4 regions of the Streptomyces sp. NPDC017936 genome follow, and region 2 is predicted to be linked to each of the others. Evidence: riboswitches for the same ligand, from Rfam matches in the RefSeq annotation. Region 2 holds a riboswitch; each other region holds the start of a gene.
What was found. Region 2 has a riboswitch for cyclic di-AMP ahead of ACH4F6_RS13725 (transglycosylase family protein). Riboswitches for the same ligand answer to the same signal wherever they lie in the genome.
Positions count from the first base shown of each region.

Region 1: another riboswitch for cyclic di-AMP. It lies ahead of ACH4F6_RS16370 (M23 family metallopeptidase); the one in region 2 lies ahead of ACH4F6_RS13725 (transglycosylase family protein).
Region 3: another riboswitch for cyclic di-AMP. It lies ahead of ACH4F6_RS33610 (NlpC/P60 family protein); the one in region 2 lies ahead of ACH4F6_RS13725 (transglycosylase family protein).
Region 4: another riboswitch for cyclic di-AMP. It lies ahead of ACH4F6_RS24285 (M23 family metallopeptidase); the one in region 2 lies ahead of ACH4F6_RS13725 (transglycosylase family protein).

Region 1 covers NZ_JBIRHK010000007.1:115,031-119,208, forward strand. The annotation lists gene ACH4F6_RS16360 (M16 family metallopeptidase) at 1-28, shown strand, start outside; gene ACH4F6_RS16365 (M16 family metallopeptidase) at 25-1,413, shown strand; cyclic di-AMP (ydaO/yuaA leader) riboswitch at 1,634-1,803, shown strand; gene ACH4F6_RS16370 (M23 family metallopeptidase) at 1,817-2,572, shown strand; gene ACH4F6_RS16375 (GntR family transcriptional regulator) at 2,762-3,454, shown strand; gene ACH4F6_RS16380 (HPr family phosphocarrier protein) at 3,692-3,973, opposite strand; gene ACH4F6_RS16385 (GNAT family N-acetyltransferase) at 4,160-4,178, shown strand, end outside.
Region 2 covers NZ_JBIRHK010000005.1:449,391-453,568, forward strand. The annotation lists gene ACH4F6_RS13715 (cytochrome P450) at 1-917, shown strand, start outside; gene ACH4F6_RS13720 (transglycosylase family protein) at 1,100-2,116, shown strand; cyclic di-AMP (ydaO/yuaA leader) riboswitch at 2,321-2,488, shown strand; gene ACH4F6_RS13725 (transglycosylase family protein) at 2,493-3,191, shown strand; gene eno (phosphopyruvate hydratase) at 3,576-4,178, shown strand, end outside.
Region 3 covers NZ_JBIRHK010000020.1:127,662-131,839, forward strand. The annotation lists gene pcrA (DNA helicase PcrA) at 1-2,019, opposite strand, end outside; cyclic di-AMP (ydaO/yuaA leader) riboswitch at 2,556-2,717, shown strand; gene ACH4F6_RS33610 (NlpC/P60 family protein) at 2,725-3,909, shown strand; gene ACH4F6_RS33615 (tellurite resistance/C4-dicarboxylate transporter family protein) at 4,157-4,178, shown strand, end outside.
Region 4 covers NZ_JBIRHK010000012.1:17,878-22,055, forward strand. The annotation lists gene ACH4F6_RS24280 (aldo/keto reductase) at 1-852, opposite strand, end outside; gene ACH4F6_RS24285 (M23 family metallopeptidase) at 967-1,989, opposite strand; cyclic di-AMP (ydaO/yuaA leader) riboswitch at 1,997-2,156, opposite strand; tRNA gene ACH4F6_RS24290 (tRNA-Met) at 2,473-2,546, opposite strand; gene ACH4F6_RS24295 (dihydrofolate reductase family protein) at 2,744-3,871, opposite strand; gene ACH4F6_RS24300 (MarR family winged helix-turn-helix transcriptional regulator) at 4,028-4,178, shown strand, end outside.

The DNA.
Region 1 (4,178 bases), on a different contig from region 2:
GGACGAGAACGAGGAGGCGGCCAAGTGACCGAGCTCGCCACGATGGACTTCCACCCCCAGCCGCAGGCGGGCGAGGCCAGGCCGTGGGCGTTCCCGGCCCCCGCGCGCGGAACGCTCGACAACGGCCTGACCGTGCTGCACTGCCACCGGCCCGGCCAGCAGGTCGTCGCCGTCGAGGTCATCCTCGACGCGCCCCTGGACGCCGAGCCGGCCGGACTCGACGGCGTCGCCACGATCATGGCGCGGGCCTTCTCCGAGGGCACCGACAAGCACTCCGCGGAGGAGTTCGCCGCGGAGCTGGAGCGCTGCGGCGCCACCCTCGACGCGCACGCCGACCACCCCGGCGTCCGCCTCAGCCTGGAGGTCCCCGCCTCCCGCCTGGCCAAGGCCCTCGGCCTGATCGCCGACGCCCTCAGGGCGCCCGCGTTCGCCGACAGCGAGGTCGAGCGCCTGGTGCGCAACCGCCTCGACGAGATCCCGCACGAGCTGGCCAACCCGTCCCGGCGCGCCGCCAAGGAGCTGTCCAAGGAGCTGTTCCCGGCCGACGCGCGCATGTCGCGTCCGCGCCAGGGCACCGCGGAGACGGTCGAGAACATCGACTCCGCGGCGGTCCGCGCCTTCTACGAGAAGCACGTCCGTCCCGCCACGGCCACCGCCGTGGTCGTCGGCGACCTGACGGGCGTCGACCTGGACGCGCTCCTCGGCGACACCCTGGGCGCCTGGACGGGTTCCCCGGCCCAGCCGCGGCCCGTGCCGCCGGTGACCGCCGACGACACCGGCCGGGTCGTCATCGTGGACCGCCCCGGCGCCGTCCAGACGCAGCTGCTGATCGGCCGCGTCGGCCCCGACCGGCACGCGCGCGTGTGGCCCGCCCAGGTGCTCGGCACGTACTGCCTCGGCGGCACCCTCACCTCCCGCCTGGACCGCGTCCTGCGCGAGGAGAAGGGCTACACCTACGGCGTGCGCGCCTTCGGGCAGGTCCTGCGCTCCGCGCCGGACGGCACGGGCGCCGCGATGCTCGCCATCAGCGGCTCCGTGGACACCCCGAACACCGGTCCCGCGCTGGAGGACCTCTGGAAGGTGCTGCGCACCCTCGCCGCGGGGGGACTCACCGACGCCGAGCGCGACGTCGCCGTGCAGAACCTGGTCGGTGTGGCGCCGCTGAAGTACGAGACCGCCGCGGCCGTCGCCGGCACCCTGGCCGACCAGGTCGAGCAGCACCTGCCCGACGACTACCAGGCGGCGCTGTACCAGCAGCTCGCCGCGACCGGCACCGTGGAGGCCACCGCGGCCGTCGTGAGCGCCTTCCCGGTGGACCGTCTGGTGACCGTCCTCGTCGGTGACGCCGCCCGGATCAAGGAGCCGGTCGAGGCCCTGGGCATCGGCGAGGTGAAGGTCGTTCCCGCGGAGTAGGGACCGCGGCCGCACGCCCGGCCACCGCGGCACGCGCGCGTGAGGGGCCCTGGTGACCGACGGGTCGTCAGGGCCCCTTCGATGTCCGAATTGAGCGAGAGGCTGCCTGTCTGCCCTGTGGCATGCGCTACAAAACCCCCGTTGCGTTTGGGCGCGGACGGCGGGCGCGTCTAGTTTCGTCCGGGCTGTTCGTCGGGCAGTGCGCCGCACCCGCGGCACCGGACAGTCATCGCCGAGTCCCCGTACGGCGCGAGCCAGGGGAGCCGGGGACCCACACCTGTGCAGTCCCTGGGGTGAATCGGACGCCCGCGCGTGCCGCGAGGGGGCCCGTAGGAGACCTTCCTGCTCCGAACCCGTCAGCTAACCCGGTAGGCGAGAGGGAAGGAAAGGACCGCTCAACTTCATGGCGTTCACCTGCGCCACCGGGAAGCACCGTCGTCCCGGCCGGACGAAGCGCACCACCGCCCGCGCGGCGGGCATCGCGGCGCTCACCACCACCGGCGTCATCGGAACCGTCGCCTCCACCCCGGCTCTCGCCGCCGAGACCTCCTCCGAGCAGACCGGCCTGATCCCCGTCGTCACCATCGGCGACTCCGTGGCCGAGCAGATCGACGACCAGGTCGCCGCGCAGAAGCAGGCCGCCCGGGAGGAGGCCGCGCGCAAGGAGGCGGCCGCCCTGGCCGCCGCGAAGGTCGAGAAGGAGCGCGAGGCCAGGGCCCGCGCCGCCCGCGCGGCCGAGCGCGAGCGCCTCAACACCTTCGTGTCGCCGATCACCGGCTCCTACGTCTCCACGAGCTACCGGTCCGGTGGCTCGCTGTGGTCCTCCGGCAGCCACACCGGCATCGACTTCCACGCCTCGAGCGGCACGCCCGTGCACGCGGTCGGGCTCGGCACCGTCGTCGAGGCCGGCTGGGGCGGCGCGTACGGCAACCAGGTCGTGATCCGGATGCACGACGGGACGTACACCCAGTACGGTCACCTGTCGTCGATCAGCGTCTCGGTGGGGCAGGAGGTCGCCCCGGGCACGCGGATCGGTCTCTCCGGCGCGACCGGCAACGTCACCGGCCCGCATCTGCACTTCGAGGCCCGCACGAGTGCGGAGTACGGCTCGGACATCGACCCGGTCGCCTACCTCCGCAAGCACGGCGTGGACGTCTGACGACGCACCGCGACGGATCGTCCCGGCCCCGGCCTTCCCGGCCGGGGCTTTCGTCGTTTCCTGCGCTCCGCTGTCCAAAAAATATCCCTGGATTCCGGCCCGCCGTCGGAAATTCCGGCCCGCTGCAATAGAGTCTTTGACCACGCGTCGCTCGTCGGCGTTTCACGGGGATTAAGGCGGAGGTCGGTCATGCGTATTCCGGCGCACTCGGTGTGCACGGCCATCCGGGACGACATCGTCGCGGGTGTCCACGAGCGTGGCGGCCGCCTCACCGAGGAAGTCCTCGCGCGCCGCTACGGCGTCTCGCGCGTCCCCGTCCGGGAGGCCCTGCGCACCCTGGAGGCGGAGGGCTTCGTCGTGACGCGGCGGCACGCGGGCGCGTGCGTCGCCGAACCGACCGAGCAGGAGGCGGCGGACCTGCTGGAGATGCGCCTGCTCCTGGAGCCGCTCGGAGCCGCCCGGGCCGCCCAGCGGCGCACCGAGGCGCACCTGAAGGTGCTGCGCGGTCTCGTCCGGCTGGGTCAGGAGCGCGCCAGGAGGGGCAACAGCGACGACCTGCGCTCCCTGGGCGGCTGGTTCCACGAGACGCTCGCGCAGGCCTCCGGCAGCCACGCCCTGACCTCGACCCTCACCCAGCTGCGCCACAAGATCGCCTGGATGTACGCGGTGGACGCGCCGGCCGACCCGGTGGACTCCTGGGCCGAGCACGGCGCGATCGTGGACGCCGTCGCGCGCGGCGACGGCGAGCGCGCGCGGGCGATCACCGCGCTGCACACCGAGCGCTCGTCCGCCGCGCACCGGCCGCGCTTCCCGGGCGGCGACCGCCCGGACCGTGTGAGGACTTCGCAACACGTCGTCAACATGTCGGGCCCACGCCATTAACACGAGGGCCGTATACAAAGAGGGGTTATTCGGCGGACGTGGATTTCCGCTGCCCTTTTCGTGGTGCGCCGTGAATTCCTGGTGGCGCGCTCTTCGTGTGCGCGTGCTTTCCTTTTCGGCGTGCTCGGGCTGATTTTCTTCGCGAGGCCGCGTGAAGGCGCCGGAGCGCGACCGTGCCGAAACGGCGGAGCCGCGCCGCCCGGGAAGGGCGACGCGGCTCCCTGTGCGCCGCGGGGCTCAGACGGTCTCGGGAAGCTCCTCGAGCCCCTCGGAGACCAGCTTGGCCAGCCGGTCGAGCGCGACGTCCGCGCCCTCGGCGTCGGAGGCGAGGACGATCTCCTCGCCGCCCTGGGCGCCCAGACCGAGGACGGCCAGCATGGAGGCCGCGTTGACGGGGGTGCCGCCCGCCTTGGCGATCGTCACCGGGACGCCCGCGGCCGTGGTGGCCCGTACGAAGATGGAGGCGGGGCGGGCATGGAGGCCCTCGGCCCAGCCGACGTTGACGCGGCGCTCAGCCATGTGTTGCTGCCCTTCAGTGCTCAGGGTTGTCTAGACCAGTGTTCCACACGTGGAGCGTGCCGGGAACGGTGCTGTGTCCCTGTCCCGCGTCCCGTTCCCGTCCGGCCGCCCGGGCCCCGGCCCGGCCTCCCGTCCTCCACAGACTGCCTCGCGCCGTTGTCGTGCGCGAGCCGTACTCTGGGCCCCATGCAGAGCGCCCCGGACC
Region 2 (4,178 bases):
CCGACGGCCTCATCGACCGGTTCGCCGCACGGGGAACCGCCGACCTCATCCACGACTTCGCCTTCCCGCTGCCCATCTACGCCATCTGCGACCTGCTGGGCGTCCCCCGGGAGGACCAGGACGACTTCCGGGACTGGGCCGGGATGATGATCCGGCACGGCGGAGGACCGCGCGGCGGAGTCGCCCGGTCGGTGAAGAAGATGCGCGGCTACCTGTCCGAGCTCATCCACCGCAAGCGCGAGGCCCTGCCCCCCGAGCCCACCGCCGGCGAGGACCTCATCTCCGGCCTCATCCGCGCCTCCGACCACGGCGAGCACCTCACCGAGAACGAGGCCGCCGCCATGGCCTTCATCCTCCTGTTCGCCGGCTTCGAGACGACCGTCAACCTCATCGGGAACGGCACCTACGCCCTCCTCACCCACCCCGGCCAGCGCCACCGGCTCCAGGACGCCCTGGCCGCCGGCGACCGCACCCTGCTGGAGACCGGCGTCGAGGAACTCCTGCGCTACGACGGCCCCGTGGAACTCGCCACCTGGCGCTTCGCCACCCGCCCGCTGACCCTCGGCGGACAGGACATCGCCCCCGGCGACCCCGTCCTCGTCGTCCTCGCCGCCGCCGACCGGGACCCGGCGCGCTTCGCCGACCCGGACACCCTCGACCTGTCCCGCCGCGACAACCAGCACCTCGGCTACGGCCACGGCATCCACTACTGCCTGGGCGCGCCGCTCGCCCGCCTGGAGGGCCAGACCGCGCTCGCCACCCTCCTGACCCGGCTGCCCGACCTCCGGCTCGCCGCCGACCCGGGCGAGTTGAGGTGGCGCGGCGGCCTCATCATGCGCGGGCTGCGCACTCTTCCCGTGGAGTTCACGCCTCCCGCGTCCCCGGTTCCGGGGACACCGTCCGCACCCGCTCCCTGACCGACCGCCACATGACCGTTCCGCGAAGCAAAGGTGACCGTTCCTCAACTCTGTGATCTTCACGTGATCTGTGCGGCATGAACTTGTGACAAGTGATCGTCTGCCTATACGTTCACTCGTCAGCGCGGCGCCCCGGCTTCACCCGCCGCGCGGGCCATCGCTGTCTCGAGAAAGGCGCCCGCATGCTCTCCGGGAACGGTCGTCACCGTCGCCCCCGTCAGGCCCCGGCCCTCCTCGTCGCGGCCGGCGTGACCGGCTCGGCCATCGCCATCCCGCTGCTGGGCGCCGGCGCCGCGAGCGCCGCCGACGGCGGCGTGTGGGACAGGGTGGCGGAATGCGAGACCGGCGGCTCCTGGAGCGCCAACGAGGGTGGCGGCGAGTACGGCGGCCTCTCGCTGACCCAGGAGGACTGGGAGGCGTACGGCGGACTCGACTACGCCACGCGCCCCGACCTGGCCAGCCGCAACCAGCAGATCTCCGTCGCCCAGAAGGTCCTCGCCGACCAGGGCGTCGGCGCGTGGGGCACGTGCGGGCTGACCTCCGGGCTCAGCAAGGAGTCCGGCTCGGTGGACCTGGACACCGGCGTGGCCGGCGAAGAGTCCGACTCCCCCGTGTCGTCCGGCTTGTCCGACTTGTCGAAGGGGGCGTCCGGCTCCGCGAACTCCTCCGGGTCCTCGGAGGATCCGGGCGAGGCCTCCGCCGACCCCTCCGCCGAATCCCCCGGCGACTCCGCCGAGACCCCCTCCTCTTCGCCCTCGTCCTCTTCGCCTTCGACGCCCGACGACCCCGCAGCGTCCGACGCGTCCGCCGACGCCGGCGCGGAAGGCTCTCAGGCGGGAGGCGCGTCGTCCGCGGCGACCCCCGAGGCGGACAACTCGGACAACTACGCACAGAGTGCCGGTTCCTGGAGCCTCGTCGACACCGGCGCCGCCGCCACCGACACCGGCTCCGGCCGCCACCGGGGCGGCACCGCCGACGAGAGCGCGACCGACGGCACGACCACCGCGTCCGCCGGCCGTCACGCCGCCGGAACGGCCGGCGCCTACACGGTCCGGGTGGGTGACTCCCTCGTGTCCATCGCCGACTCCCTTGACCTGGACGGCGGATGGCGTGCGCTCTACGCCGAGAACGAGGACCTCATCGGGCCCGACCCGAGCAACATCGTGCCCGGTCAGACCCTTGCGACTGGGGTCGAATAGGGGCGAAAGGCCGCTGGAAACGGCGGAGTTCACGTCACACTTCGTGCTGAATGTCCGTTTTGGCGAAAGTGTGGGATGAGTCTCAGAAGCCCTGATCGTCTTTGAAAATCCGTCGATCACGTGCCTACGGTCGTGACCGCTCGGCAACCCGAGCCCCGGCTGTCGCAACGCCGAATCCTGCCAGTGGCAGCCCGGGAACAGTCGTCGCGTCAAGCGCCGTGGGCAGGAGCGGGGGACCCAAGGTAAGTGCCGCACCGGGCAGTCGACCGGAGCGGCTCGGGGTGAAGCCACGCCTCCCGGTGGAGGAGTGGCCGGGCAACTCAACCGGCCCGAACCCGACAGCTCACCTCGCAGGCGTCGGTGAGGGGATCGATCCATGCTGTTCTCCAGCAAGGGCAAGCACCGCCGTCCGTCCAAGGCCACCCGCGCCATCGCCGTCGCCGGTGTCGCCGGCGCCGCCGTCGCCGCCCCGCTGATGGCGGCCGGCAACGCCTCCGCCGCCACCGCCGCCGAGTGGGACACCGTCGCCCGGTGCGAGTCCGGCGGCAACTGGTCCATCAACACCGGCAACGGCTACTACGGCGGCCTGCAGTTCTCCGCCTCCACCTGGGCCGCGTACGGCGGCACGCAGTACGCCTCCACCGCCGACAAGGCCTCCAAGTCCCAGCAGATCCAGATCGCCGAGAAGGTCCTCGCGGGCCAGGGCAAGGGCGCCTGGCCGGTCTGCGGCAAGGGCCTGTCCGGCGCCGGCTACACCGGCGGCTCCTCCGACAGCGGCTCCGGCTCGTCGTCCTCGGAGTCCTCCGGGACCACGACCCGTTCGACCGAGCAGCAGAGCGCCTCCCGCTCCGCCGAGCGCCCGGCCGCCCAGAGCCAGAAGACGGTCACCACCCCGACCGGCAAGAAGGTCAAGAAGGGCGACGGCGAGTACAAGGTCGTCAAGGGCGACACCCTCAGCTCCATCGCCGCGCAGGAGGGCGTCAAGGGCGGCTGGGCGAAGCTCTTCCAGCTGAACGGGGACGTCGTCGAGGACGCCGACCTCATCTACCCGGGCCAGCAGCTGCACCTCAAGTGACACCCGGCCCCCAGCGCGGCCACAGCCCCCTCACATCCGAGGTCCGCACACTGAGGACCTCGTGAGGGTCCCCCCGTCCCCACGGGCTCCCCGCCCCGGTGCGTCTTCCCCCCCCGTACGCACCGGGGCGGGGTTTTCTGCGTCCGGGCCGCCCCCCTCGCCTCCCCGCGGCGTTCGCCGCCCGTTCCGGAGATTGCCCCACCCTCTTTGTTCCGGGCGGGAACAATGTGTACCGTCAGTCTGTCCACGGGACGGTCGGTCGGCTGCCGGAGGCCCCCGGGCGGTTAGGCTCTAGTCGCAAGGCCCAGCAAGGGACCGACAAGGGCTCACCGCGGCCCACGTGCCCGTGCACAACCAGCGTCACATCCCAAGAAGGAGATGCTCGTGCCGTCCATCGACGTCGTCGTAGCCCGGGAAATCCTGGACTCCCGAGGCAACCCCACGGTCGAGGTCGAGGTCGGCCTCGACGACGGCAGCACCGGGCGTGCCGCCGTTCCGTCCGGCGCCTCCACCGGCGCCTTCGAGGCCATCGAGCTCCGCGACGGTGACCCCAACCGCTACCAGGGCAAGGGTGTCGAGAAGGCCGTCCTCGCCGTCATCGAGCAGATCGGCCCGGAGCTGGTCGGCTACGACGCCACCGAGCAGCGCCTGATCGACCAGGCCATGTTCGACCTGGACGCCACCGACAACAAGGGCTCCCTCGGCGCCAACGCCATCCTCGGTGTGTCCCTCGCCGTCGCCCACGCCGCCTCCGAGGCCAGCGACCTCCCGCTCTTCCGCTACCTGGGCGGCCCCAACGCGCACCTGCTGCCGGTGCCGATGATGAACATCCTGAACGGCGGCTCGCACGCCGACTCCAACGTGGACATCCAGGAGTTCATGATCGCCCCGATCGGCGCGGAGTCCTTCTCCGAGGCCCTGCGCTGGGGCACCGAGGTCTACCACACCCTCAAGAAGGTCCTGAAGAACAAGGGCCTGTCCACCGGT
Region 3 (4,178 bases), on a different contig from region 2:
GGTCTGGCCGAGGGCGCGCATGTGCGGGAAGACGCCGTCCTCCATGCCGGTCAGGAACACGACGGGGAACTCGAGGCCCTTGGCGGTGTGCAGGGTCATCAGGGTGATGACGCCGGATCCGTCCTCGTCCTCGTCGGGGATCTGGTCGGAGTCGGCGACCAGGGCCACCTGCTCGAGGAATTCGGCCAGCCCGACCGACTCGCCCTCACCGCGCTCCTGCTCGAACTCCAGGGCGACGGCGGCGAGTTCCTGGAGGTTCTCGATCCGGGTCTCGTCCTGCGGGTCGGTGGAGGCCTGCAACTCGGCGAGGTAGCCGGTGCGCTCGAGCACCGCTTCCAGGACCGTGGCCGGTCCCGCGCCCGACTCGACGATCGTGCGCAGTTCCTCCATCAGCGCGTTGAACCGCTTCACGGCGTTCGTGGAGCGCGCCGCCATGCCGTACGCCTCGTCGACGCGCTTGAGCGCCTGCGGGAAGCTGATCTTCTCCCGCTGGGACAGGGCGTCGATCATCGCCTCGGCGCGCTCGCCGATGCCGCGCTTGGGGACGTTGAGGATGCGGCGCAGCGGGACCGAGTCCTCCGGGTTGGCCAGGACCCGCAGGTAGGCCAGGACGTCCCGGACCTCCTTGCGCTCGTAGAAGCGGACGCCGCCGACGACCTTGTAGGGCAGGCCGACGCGGATGAAGACCTCTTCGAAGACACGGGACTGGGCGTTGGTCCGGTAGAAGACGGCGACGTCGCCGGCCTTGGCCTCGCCCGCGTCGGTGAGGCGGTCTATCTCGTCGGCGACGAACTGGGCCTCGTCGTGCTCGGTGTCGGCGACGTAGCCGGTGATGCGGGCGCCCGCGCCCGCGTTGGTCCACAGGTTCTTGGGACGGCGGGACTCGTTGCGCTCGATGACCGCGTTGGCCGCGGAGAGGATCGTCTGCGTCGAGCGGTAGTTCTGCTCCAGCAGGATCGTCGTCGCGTCCGGGTAGTCCTCCTCGAACTGGAGGATGTTGCGGATGGTCGCGCCGCGGAAGGCGTAGATCGACTGGTCGGCGTCACCCACGACGCAGAGCTCGGCCGGCGGGACGTCGTCGGCGCCGGGCGGTGCGTCGGCGGGACGCTCGAAGGTGCCGACGAGCTCGCGGACGAGGGCGTACTGGGCGTGGTTGGTGTCCTGGTACTCGTCGACCAGGACGTGCCGGAAGCGGCGGCGGTAGTGCTCGGCGACGTCGGGGAACGCCCGGAGCAGGTTGACCGTCGTCATGATCAGGTCGTCGAAGTCCAGCGCGTTCGCCTCGCGCAGCCGGGACTGGTACATCGCGTAGGCCTGGGCGAGGGTCTTCTCGAAGCCGTCGGCGGCCCGGGCGGCGAAGTCCTCCTCGTCGATCAGCTCGTTCTTCAGGTTGCTGATCTTGGCGCTGAAGGACTTCGGCGGGAAGCGCTTCGGGTCGAGGTCCAGGTCGCGGCAGACCAGGGCCATCAGGCGCTTGGAGTCGGCGGCGTCGTAGATCGAGAAGGACGAGGTGAAGCCGAGCCTCTTGGACTCGCGGCGCAGGATCCGCACGCACGCGCTGTGGAAGGTCATCACCCACATCGCGTTCGCCCGCGGGCCGACGAGCTGCTCGACGCGCTCCTTCATCTCGCCCGCGGCCTTGTTGGTGAAGGTGATCGCGAGGATCTGGCCCGGGTGGACGTGGCGCTCGGCGAGCAGGTGGGCGATGCGGTGGGTGAGCACGCGCGTCTTGCCGGAGCCGGCGCCGGCGACGATGAGCAGCGGGGTGCCGGAGTGGACGACGGCGGCGCGCTGGTTGTCGTTGAGCCCTTCCAGGAGCGCGGCCGCGTCGATCACCGGGCGCGGGGCGCCGTCGCGGTAGTACGCGTCCCTGTCCGGCGGCACGTCGAACTTCCCGCCGAACAGATCGTCCGGAAGCGGCTCCGGAGCGTGATCGTCGTCGGGCGGCGGCGGTTCCTCCTCGTGGCCGCGAGGGGCCTGGAGGTCCGCCAGGAAGCTGTCGTCAAAGAGGCTGCTCATCGCTCTCCGAGTCTAGGGTGCCCCACCGACAACCCGCGGCGGTCCCGAAAACATCCCGGTCTCCGGAAGCGGTCCGGGAGCGGGCGGACGGCCGGAGAGGCCCCCGAGGGCGCCTCCGGGGCCCGGAGGCGCCCTCGGGGCCTCTCCCGGAGCCTGTGCGGCCTCTGCGGCCCTCCAGGAGCCTTCGGGGTCCTCCGGAGGCTCCGGGGCCCTCCGGGCGCCCCGGGCGGTTTCCCGCCCCCGGTACGAGCCGTCACGATGCGTGACCGAAGGTCCGGCACGCGCGGGCGCCGACCACAGCCGAAAGGGGGCCCGGGCCCGAAGCGGCGGGCGTCACCACCCGGGAACACATACGGACATATCCCCGCCCAACGCCACAGAGCGTTGAGCGGGCGCGAACCCCTGACCGAAGGTCACGAAAATGTATCGGGCATATCACCCATCAACCTTCACAGGGACCACACGAGTTGGCTACCGTGCCGGGCAGGCCGTACGACCCCCACCGGCGAACCTCGCCGGGCCGCGCGGCCTCCGCCGAGTCCGGCGCGCCCCCTCGCGGCAGCCGGAGCCGGGGACCCACCGAGAACCCGGGGTGAATCGGCCCGACTCCCCTCCCGGGGAGAGGCCGTAGGGCAACCCTTCCGAACCACCCGCCCGAACCCGACAGCTAACCCGGTAGGCGGACGATGGAAGGAGTCGCCTCCCTTGGCGTCGCAGCACCGCAAGCCGCGCCCCGCGGGCACGCGCGTGGCAGGCATACGCAGACCCGCCCTCGCCACCGCCGCCCTCACCTCGGTGGCCCTGCTCTCCCAGACGGCCAACGCCGCGCCCTCGACCGACGACAAGCCCAGCCTGGAGGAGGTCGAGAAGAAGGTCGACGACCTCTACCGCCAGGCGGAGTCGGCGACCGAGAAGTACAACGCCGCCAAGGAGAAGACGACCAAGCAGCGCAAGCGCGTCGACTCCCTCCTCGACGACGTGGCCCAGCGCGCCCAGGAGCTCAACGAAGCACGGGAGCAGCTGGGTTCCTTCGCCGCCGCGCAGTACCGCACCGGCGCCTCCGCCCCCGAGACAGCGACCTTCCTGCTCGCGGACACCCCGCAGGACTACTTCGACCAGACGCAGCTGATGGGCCGGCTGACCGAACGCCAGAAGAGCGCGGTCGACGACTACGTCACCCAGCAGTCGCAGACCATGAAGAAGCGTCAGGAGGCCTCGCAGAGCCTCGAGACGCTCACCGACTCGCAGAACGACCTCAGGACCGCCAAGGCCACCGTCCAGAAGAAGCTCAGCACCGCACGCGCGCTGCTGTCCCAGCTGACGGCGGAGGAGAAGGCGCGGCTCGCCGCGATCGAGAAGCGGAAGCAGCAGGAGGCCGCCCGCAAGGCGGCGGAACTGGCACAGCAGCAGGCAGCCGAGGCGGCGGCCGCCCAGCAGGGGAGCGACGGCTCGTCGGCCACGGGCGGTTCGCCGGGCACGGACACGTCCTCGTCGTCGCCCTCGTCGCCCTCGTCCTCCGACGCCTCGTACGCCACCAAGGCCGAGAAGGCGCTCGCCTTCGCGCGCGCCCAGATCGGCAAGCCCTACGTCTGGGGCGCCACGGGCCCCGAGTCGTACGACTGCTCCGGTCTCACCCAGGCCGCCTGGAAGGCCGCCGGCGTCACCCTTCCGCGCACCACGTACGACCAGGTCGACGCGGGCACCACCGTCTCCCTCGCCGACGCCCTGCCGGGCGACCTGATCTTCTTCTACGACGACGTCACCCACGTGGGCGTCTACATCGGCAACGGCATGATGATCCACGCCCCGAAGCCGGGGGCGTACGTCCGCGAGGAGTCGGTGTACTACGACGGCGAGTCGTCGATCCACAGCGTGGTGCGGCCGGCCTGAGCGGCCGCCCGGCGGGCCGGGGACCGCCCGAGCGGGGCCCCGGTCGTCACGGGGCACGCGCGCGTGGAGGCACGTTTCGCGGCCGGGCCTTCCCGCCCGGGCGAGGGCCGGGGCACGGAGGAGGCGGAGACGGGGGCTCGCGCCACAGCCGCGCGTCCCCGCTCCGTGTCCTGCGCCCGCGCGTATTTCCTCGTCCCCGCGCGCGTGCCCCCGCGCGAGCCGCCCGGCGCTCCTTAGCATCGGCCGCATGCCCCGCTCTTCCTCCCTTC
Region 4 (4,178 bases), on a different contig from region 2:
CGCGGAGGCGATCGGCGCCGCCACGGTCGGCCGGCCCGCGAGCCACGCCAGGGCGACGGTGGCGATCTCGCTGTCGTGGGCGCGGGCGATGTCGTCCAGGGCGGCGAGGACCTTCCGGCCCCGCTCGGTCTCCAGGTGCTTGGCGGCCCCCTGGGACCGCGCGCTGTCCACGGTCGTGCCGGGCCGGTACTTGCCGGTGAGGAAGCCGGAGGCCAGCGCGTAGTACGGAACGGCGGCGAGGCCGGAGGAGGCGACGAGGTCCTGGAGCCCGCCCTCGTAGGTGTCGCGCGATACGAGGTTGTAGTGCGGCTGGAGGACGACGTACCGGGCGAGGCCCTCGCGGTCGGAGAACTCCAGGGAGGCCCGCAGGCGCTCGGGGGAGATGTTGGAGGCGGCGATGTGCCGCACCTTGCCCGCCCTCACCAGCTCGTCGAGCGCGCCGACGATCTCCTCGACGGGCACCTCGGGCTTGTCGAAGTGGGTGTAGTAGAGGTCGATGCGGTCGGTGTCCAGACGGCGCAGCGAGGCGTCGGCGGCGGCCTTGATGGTGGCGGCGGTCAGCCCCTGGTAGTCGGGGTGCTGGCTCACCTTCGTCGCGATCACGATGTCGTCGCGGTTGCCGCGGGCCTTGACCCACTTGCCGATCAGGGTCTCGGACTCACCGCCGCTGTTGCCCTCGATCCACGCCGAGTAGGAGTCGGCGGTGTCGACGAAGTTGCCGCCGGCGGCCGTGTAGGCGTCGAGGACGGCGAAGGAGGCGGCCTCGTCGGCGGTCCAGCCGAAGACGTTGCCGCCGAGGGCGAGCGGGAAGACCTCGAGGTCGGAGGAGCCGAGCTTGCGCAGGGAAGTCATGCCTCCCTTCAACACCTCGGCCGAAGGCGCGCATTCCGCGCCTCCGGCCAAAGGTTCACAAAGATCCGGGAAACCACCTCACCGGTCCCCGGACGACTCAGGAGGTACGGGACCTCAGGGGTTCAGCCCCTTGTCGCGCAGCCAGGCACCGGGGTCGATGCCGGAGGCGCTGCCGCCCGGGTGCACCTCGAGGTGGAGGTGGGCGCCGGTGACGTTGCCGGTCGCGCCGACCCGGCCGATGACGTCGCCGGTGGCGACCTTCTGGCCGACGCTGACGCTGATGGAGGACTGGTGGGCGTACCAGATCTCGGTGCCGTCGTCGAGGGTGAGCACGGTCTTGTACCCGTACGACCCGTCCCAGCCGGCCGAGGTGATGGTGCCGCTGTGCACGGCCTTGATCAGGGTGCCGGTGGGGGCGGCGAAGTCCAGACCGGTGTGGTACCCGGAGGACCAGTAGGCGCCGGCCTGACCGAACGTCGAGGTGATGGTGTACGAGGAGGTGGGCAGCGTGTACTGCTTGGCGAGCTCGGCGAGGCGCTCGGCCTCGGCCTTCTTCGCGGCCTCCTCGGCGGCCTTCTTCTTGGCGGCGGCGGCCTGGGCCTCCGCCTCCTTCTGGGCCTTGGCGGCCGCGTCGGCCTCCGCCTTGGCGACGGCGGCCTCGGCCGCGGCCTGGGCCTTGGTCTCGATCTGGGTCTGCTGCGACTCGGCCTGCGCCATGATCCGGCTGCGCAGCGCCTCGCCCGCGTCGGCCGCGCTCGCGGTGCTGTCGTCGGCGGCGACCGTGGCGCCGAAGCTGCTGAGGGCGGGCGCCGCCTCCTCGGAGGTGTCGTCGTCCGAGATCAGGGAACCCACGGAGGGGAGGTCCGGCATGGAGATGGAGACCGGCGGCTTGCCGGTGTTGGCGCTGGCCATGCCGCCCGCGCCGACGGCGGCGATGACGCCGACGCCGAGGACGGTGGAGCTGCGGGCGAGTCCGCCGCGCTGCTTGGCGACGCGGTGCCGGCCGCGTACCGGGCGAATGGACTCCGCGGTGGGGTTCCACTCCTCCCAGGGGCCCTCGTCGGTGCGGTTGCCGCCGTAGCCGAAGGTCTGGCTGGGCGCGATCGGGGCTTCTGGGGCAGGCGGGTTGGACGCCACGCGGGCGTACTCCTTTCCTTCCGTCGCCTACCGGGTTAGCTGACGGGTTCGGAGCGGGAAGGTCTCCTACGCGCGTATACCGGCCGTTGCCTCACGGCGGCTTACGCGTGATTCACCCCAAGGTGGTGGTTCCCCGGTTCCCTTACGGGATTCGGCGCGTGCGCACGGAGCCGCCTCTTGTGACGGCTGGGACGACCGCGCTGCGTTATCGAACGTTAATAGACGCGAGGCCCGGTTTCCAAGCTGTTCCCCTTGATCAACAACATTCCTGGCCTGGACTTTTGTCCCACCAGCGGCGAAAAACGGGCGAGTTGACCCCACGTCGGGGGCGGTTCAGGGGTCACGGCGGTTTTGATGGTGACCCAGTCGTTATGCGCAGGGCGCTCGGCCGGTCACTTTCCGTGAGATCCGGGCGGGAGGCGGGCCGGCGGCGAACGCACCGAGGGCCGGAACCCTGATCGGGTTCCGGCCCTCGGCCTTGAGTAGCGGGGACAGGATTTGAACCTGCGACCTCTGGGTTATGAGCCCAGCGAGCTACCGAGCTGCTCCACCCCGCGTCGGTATGACACCAGTGTACGCCATCCGCGGGACGGGAAGCACAAGGGTTGTTCCAGGGGCGCCCGGGGAACCGCCGGAGGGCTCCTCGGCGGGCGGCACGGCGGCCGCCCCCAAGGCCTCACCCCGCCCGGCGGCGCTGTACGAGGCGCCTGCCCGCCCGGCGGTGCTGCACGAGGCGCCTGCCCGCCCGGCGGCGCTACAGCAGATGCCGGTTGGGGGCCTCGGCCCGCTCCTCGTACTCCGGGAGGACGACGACGTCCACGCCCGCGGCCGCCAGCAGGCCGGAGCCGTCGGCGCCGGTCACGAAGGTGTTCGGTTCGCGCCAGGCCGTCACCACCCTGCCCACGCCCGCGTCCAGGACGAGACGGGCGCAGGGCGTCGGGCGGGAGGCGCGGTGGGTGCAGGGTTCGAGGCTGGTGTAGACGGTGGCCGTGGCCAGGCGGGGGTCGGCCGGGTCGATCTTCGCCAGGGCCGCCTCCTCGGCGTGCACCACGGGGTCGCCGGCCTCCCGGGAGTGGCCGCGCGCCAGCTCCGTCCCGTCGGCGGCCACCACGACCGCGCCCACGCTGAACGCGGTCCGCGACGGCGGGCAGGCGGCCGCCAGATCGCAGGCGAGGGCCAGCCAGTGGTGGTCGGCGGCGACGGGCAGCGGGCCGGCGCCGGGCGCGGTGGGCTCGTAGCGCATCAGCACGACGTCCTCGATGGGCCGCGTCTCGACCAGCCGCAGCCGTCCGGCCTGGTAGCCGCCGGGTCCGAACAGCCGGGGCGCGTCCGGGTCGCCGACGAAGAGGGGGGCCAGGACGAGCTGGAGCTCGTCGGCGAGGCCCTCCTGCAGGAGCTGGGTGTGGACGGTCCCGCCGCCCTCGACCATGAGCCGCCGCACGCCCCGGACGTCGTGCAGGTGCTCCAGGAGCCGCCGCCAGTCGAGGCGGGCGCCGAGGGGGACGACGTCGGCCGCGAGGCCGAGCGACCGGGCCCGCTCGGCGCCCGTGTCGGTCGTGTACACGACCTTCTCGCCGCCCGTGTGCCAGAAGTTCGCGTCCGGGTCCAGCTCGCCGGAGCCGCTGACCGTGACCTTGAGCGGGTACTCCGGCCGGCCCGCCGCCCGGCGCGCGGCCCGGCGTTCGGGCGCGTTGACCAGCAGGCGGGGGTTGTCGGCCCGGATGGTGCCGGCGCCGACCAGGATCGCGTCCACGGAGGCCCGCACCTCGTCGACCCGGTCGAAGTCGGCGGGGCCGGAGAGCAGCAGGCGGTCGGGGCCGGTGTCGTCGAGACAGCCGTCGAGGGAGACGGCGGCGGACAGCAGGACGTACGGGTACGGCATCGGCGCGGGCTCTCCGGGCGAGGGGCGAGGGGGAAGGGAATGGGGCGAGGGAGCGGGAGGTCGGGCGGCCGGCCGGCGGGTGCGCCCCGCCTCCTCGCCCCGCCCCCGCCCCGACATCTCTTGGTTTCAAGTTTGAAGCAAACCTACACTGGGGGCATGACGACCCGCTGGCTCACCGCCGAGGAGCAGCGCGCCTGGCGCGCGTACGTCGCCGCGTCCCTCCTCCTGGAGGACACGCTCGACCGGCAGCTCCAGCAGGAGGCCGGCATGCCGCACCTGTACTACTCCATTCTGGCCAACCTCTCCG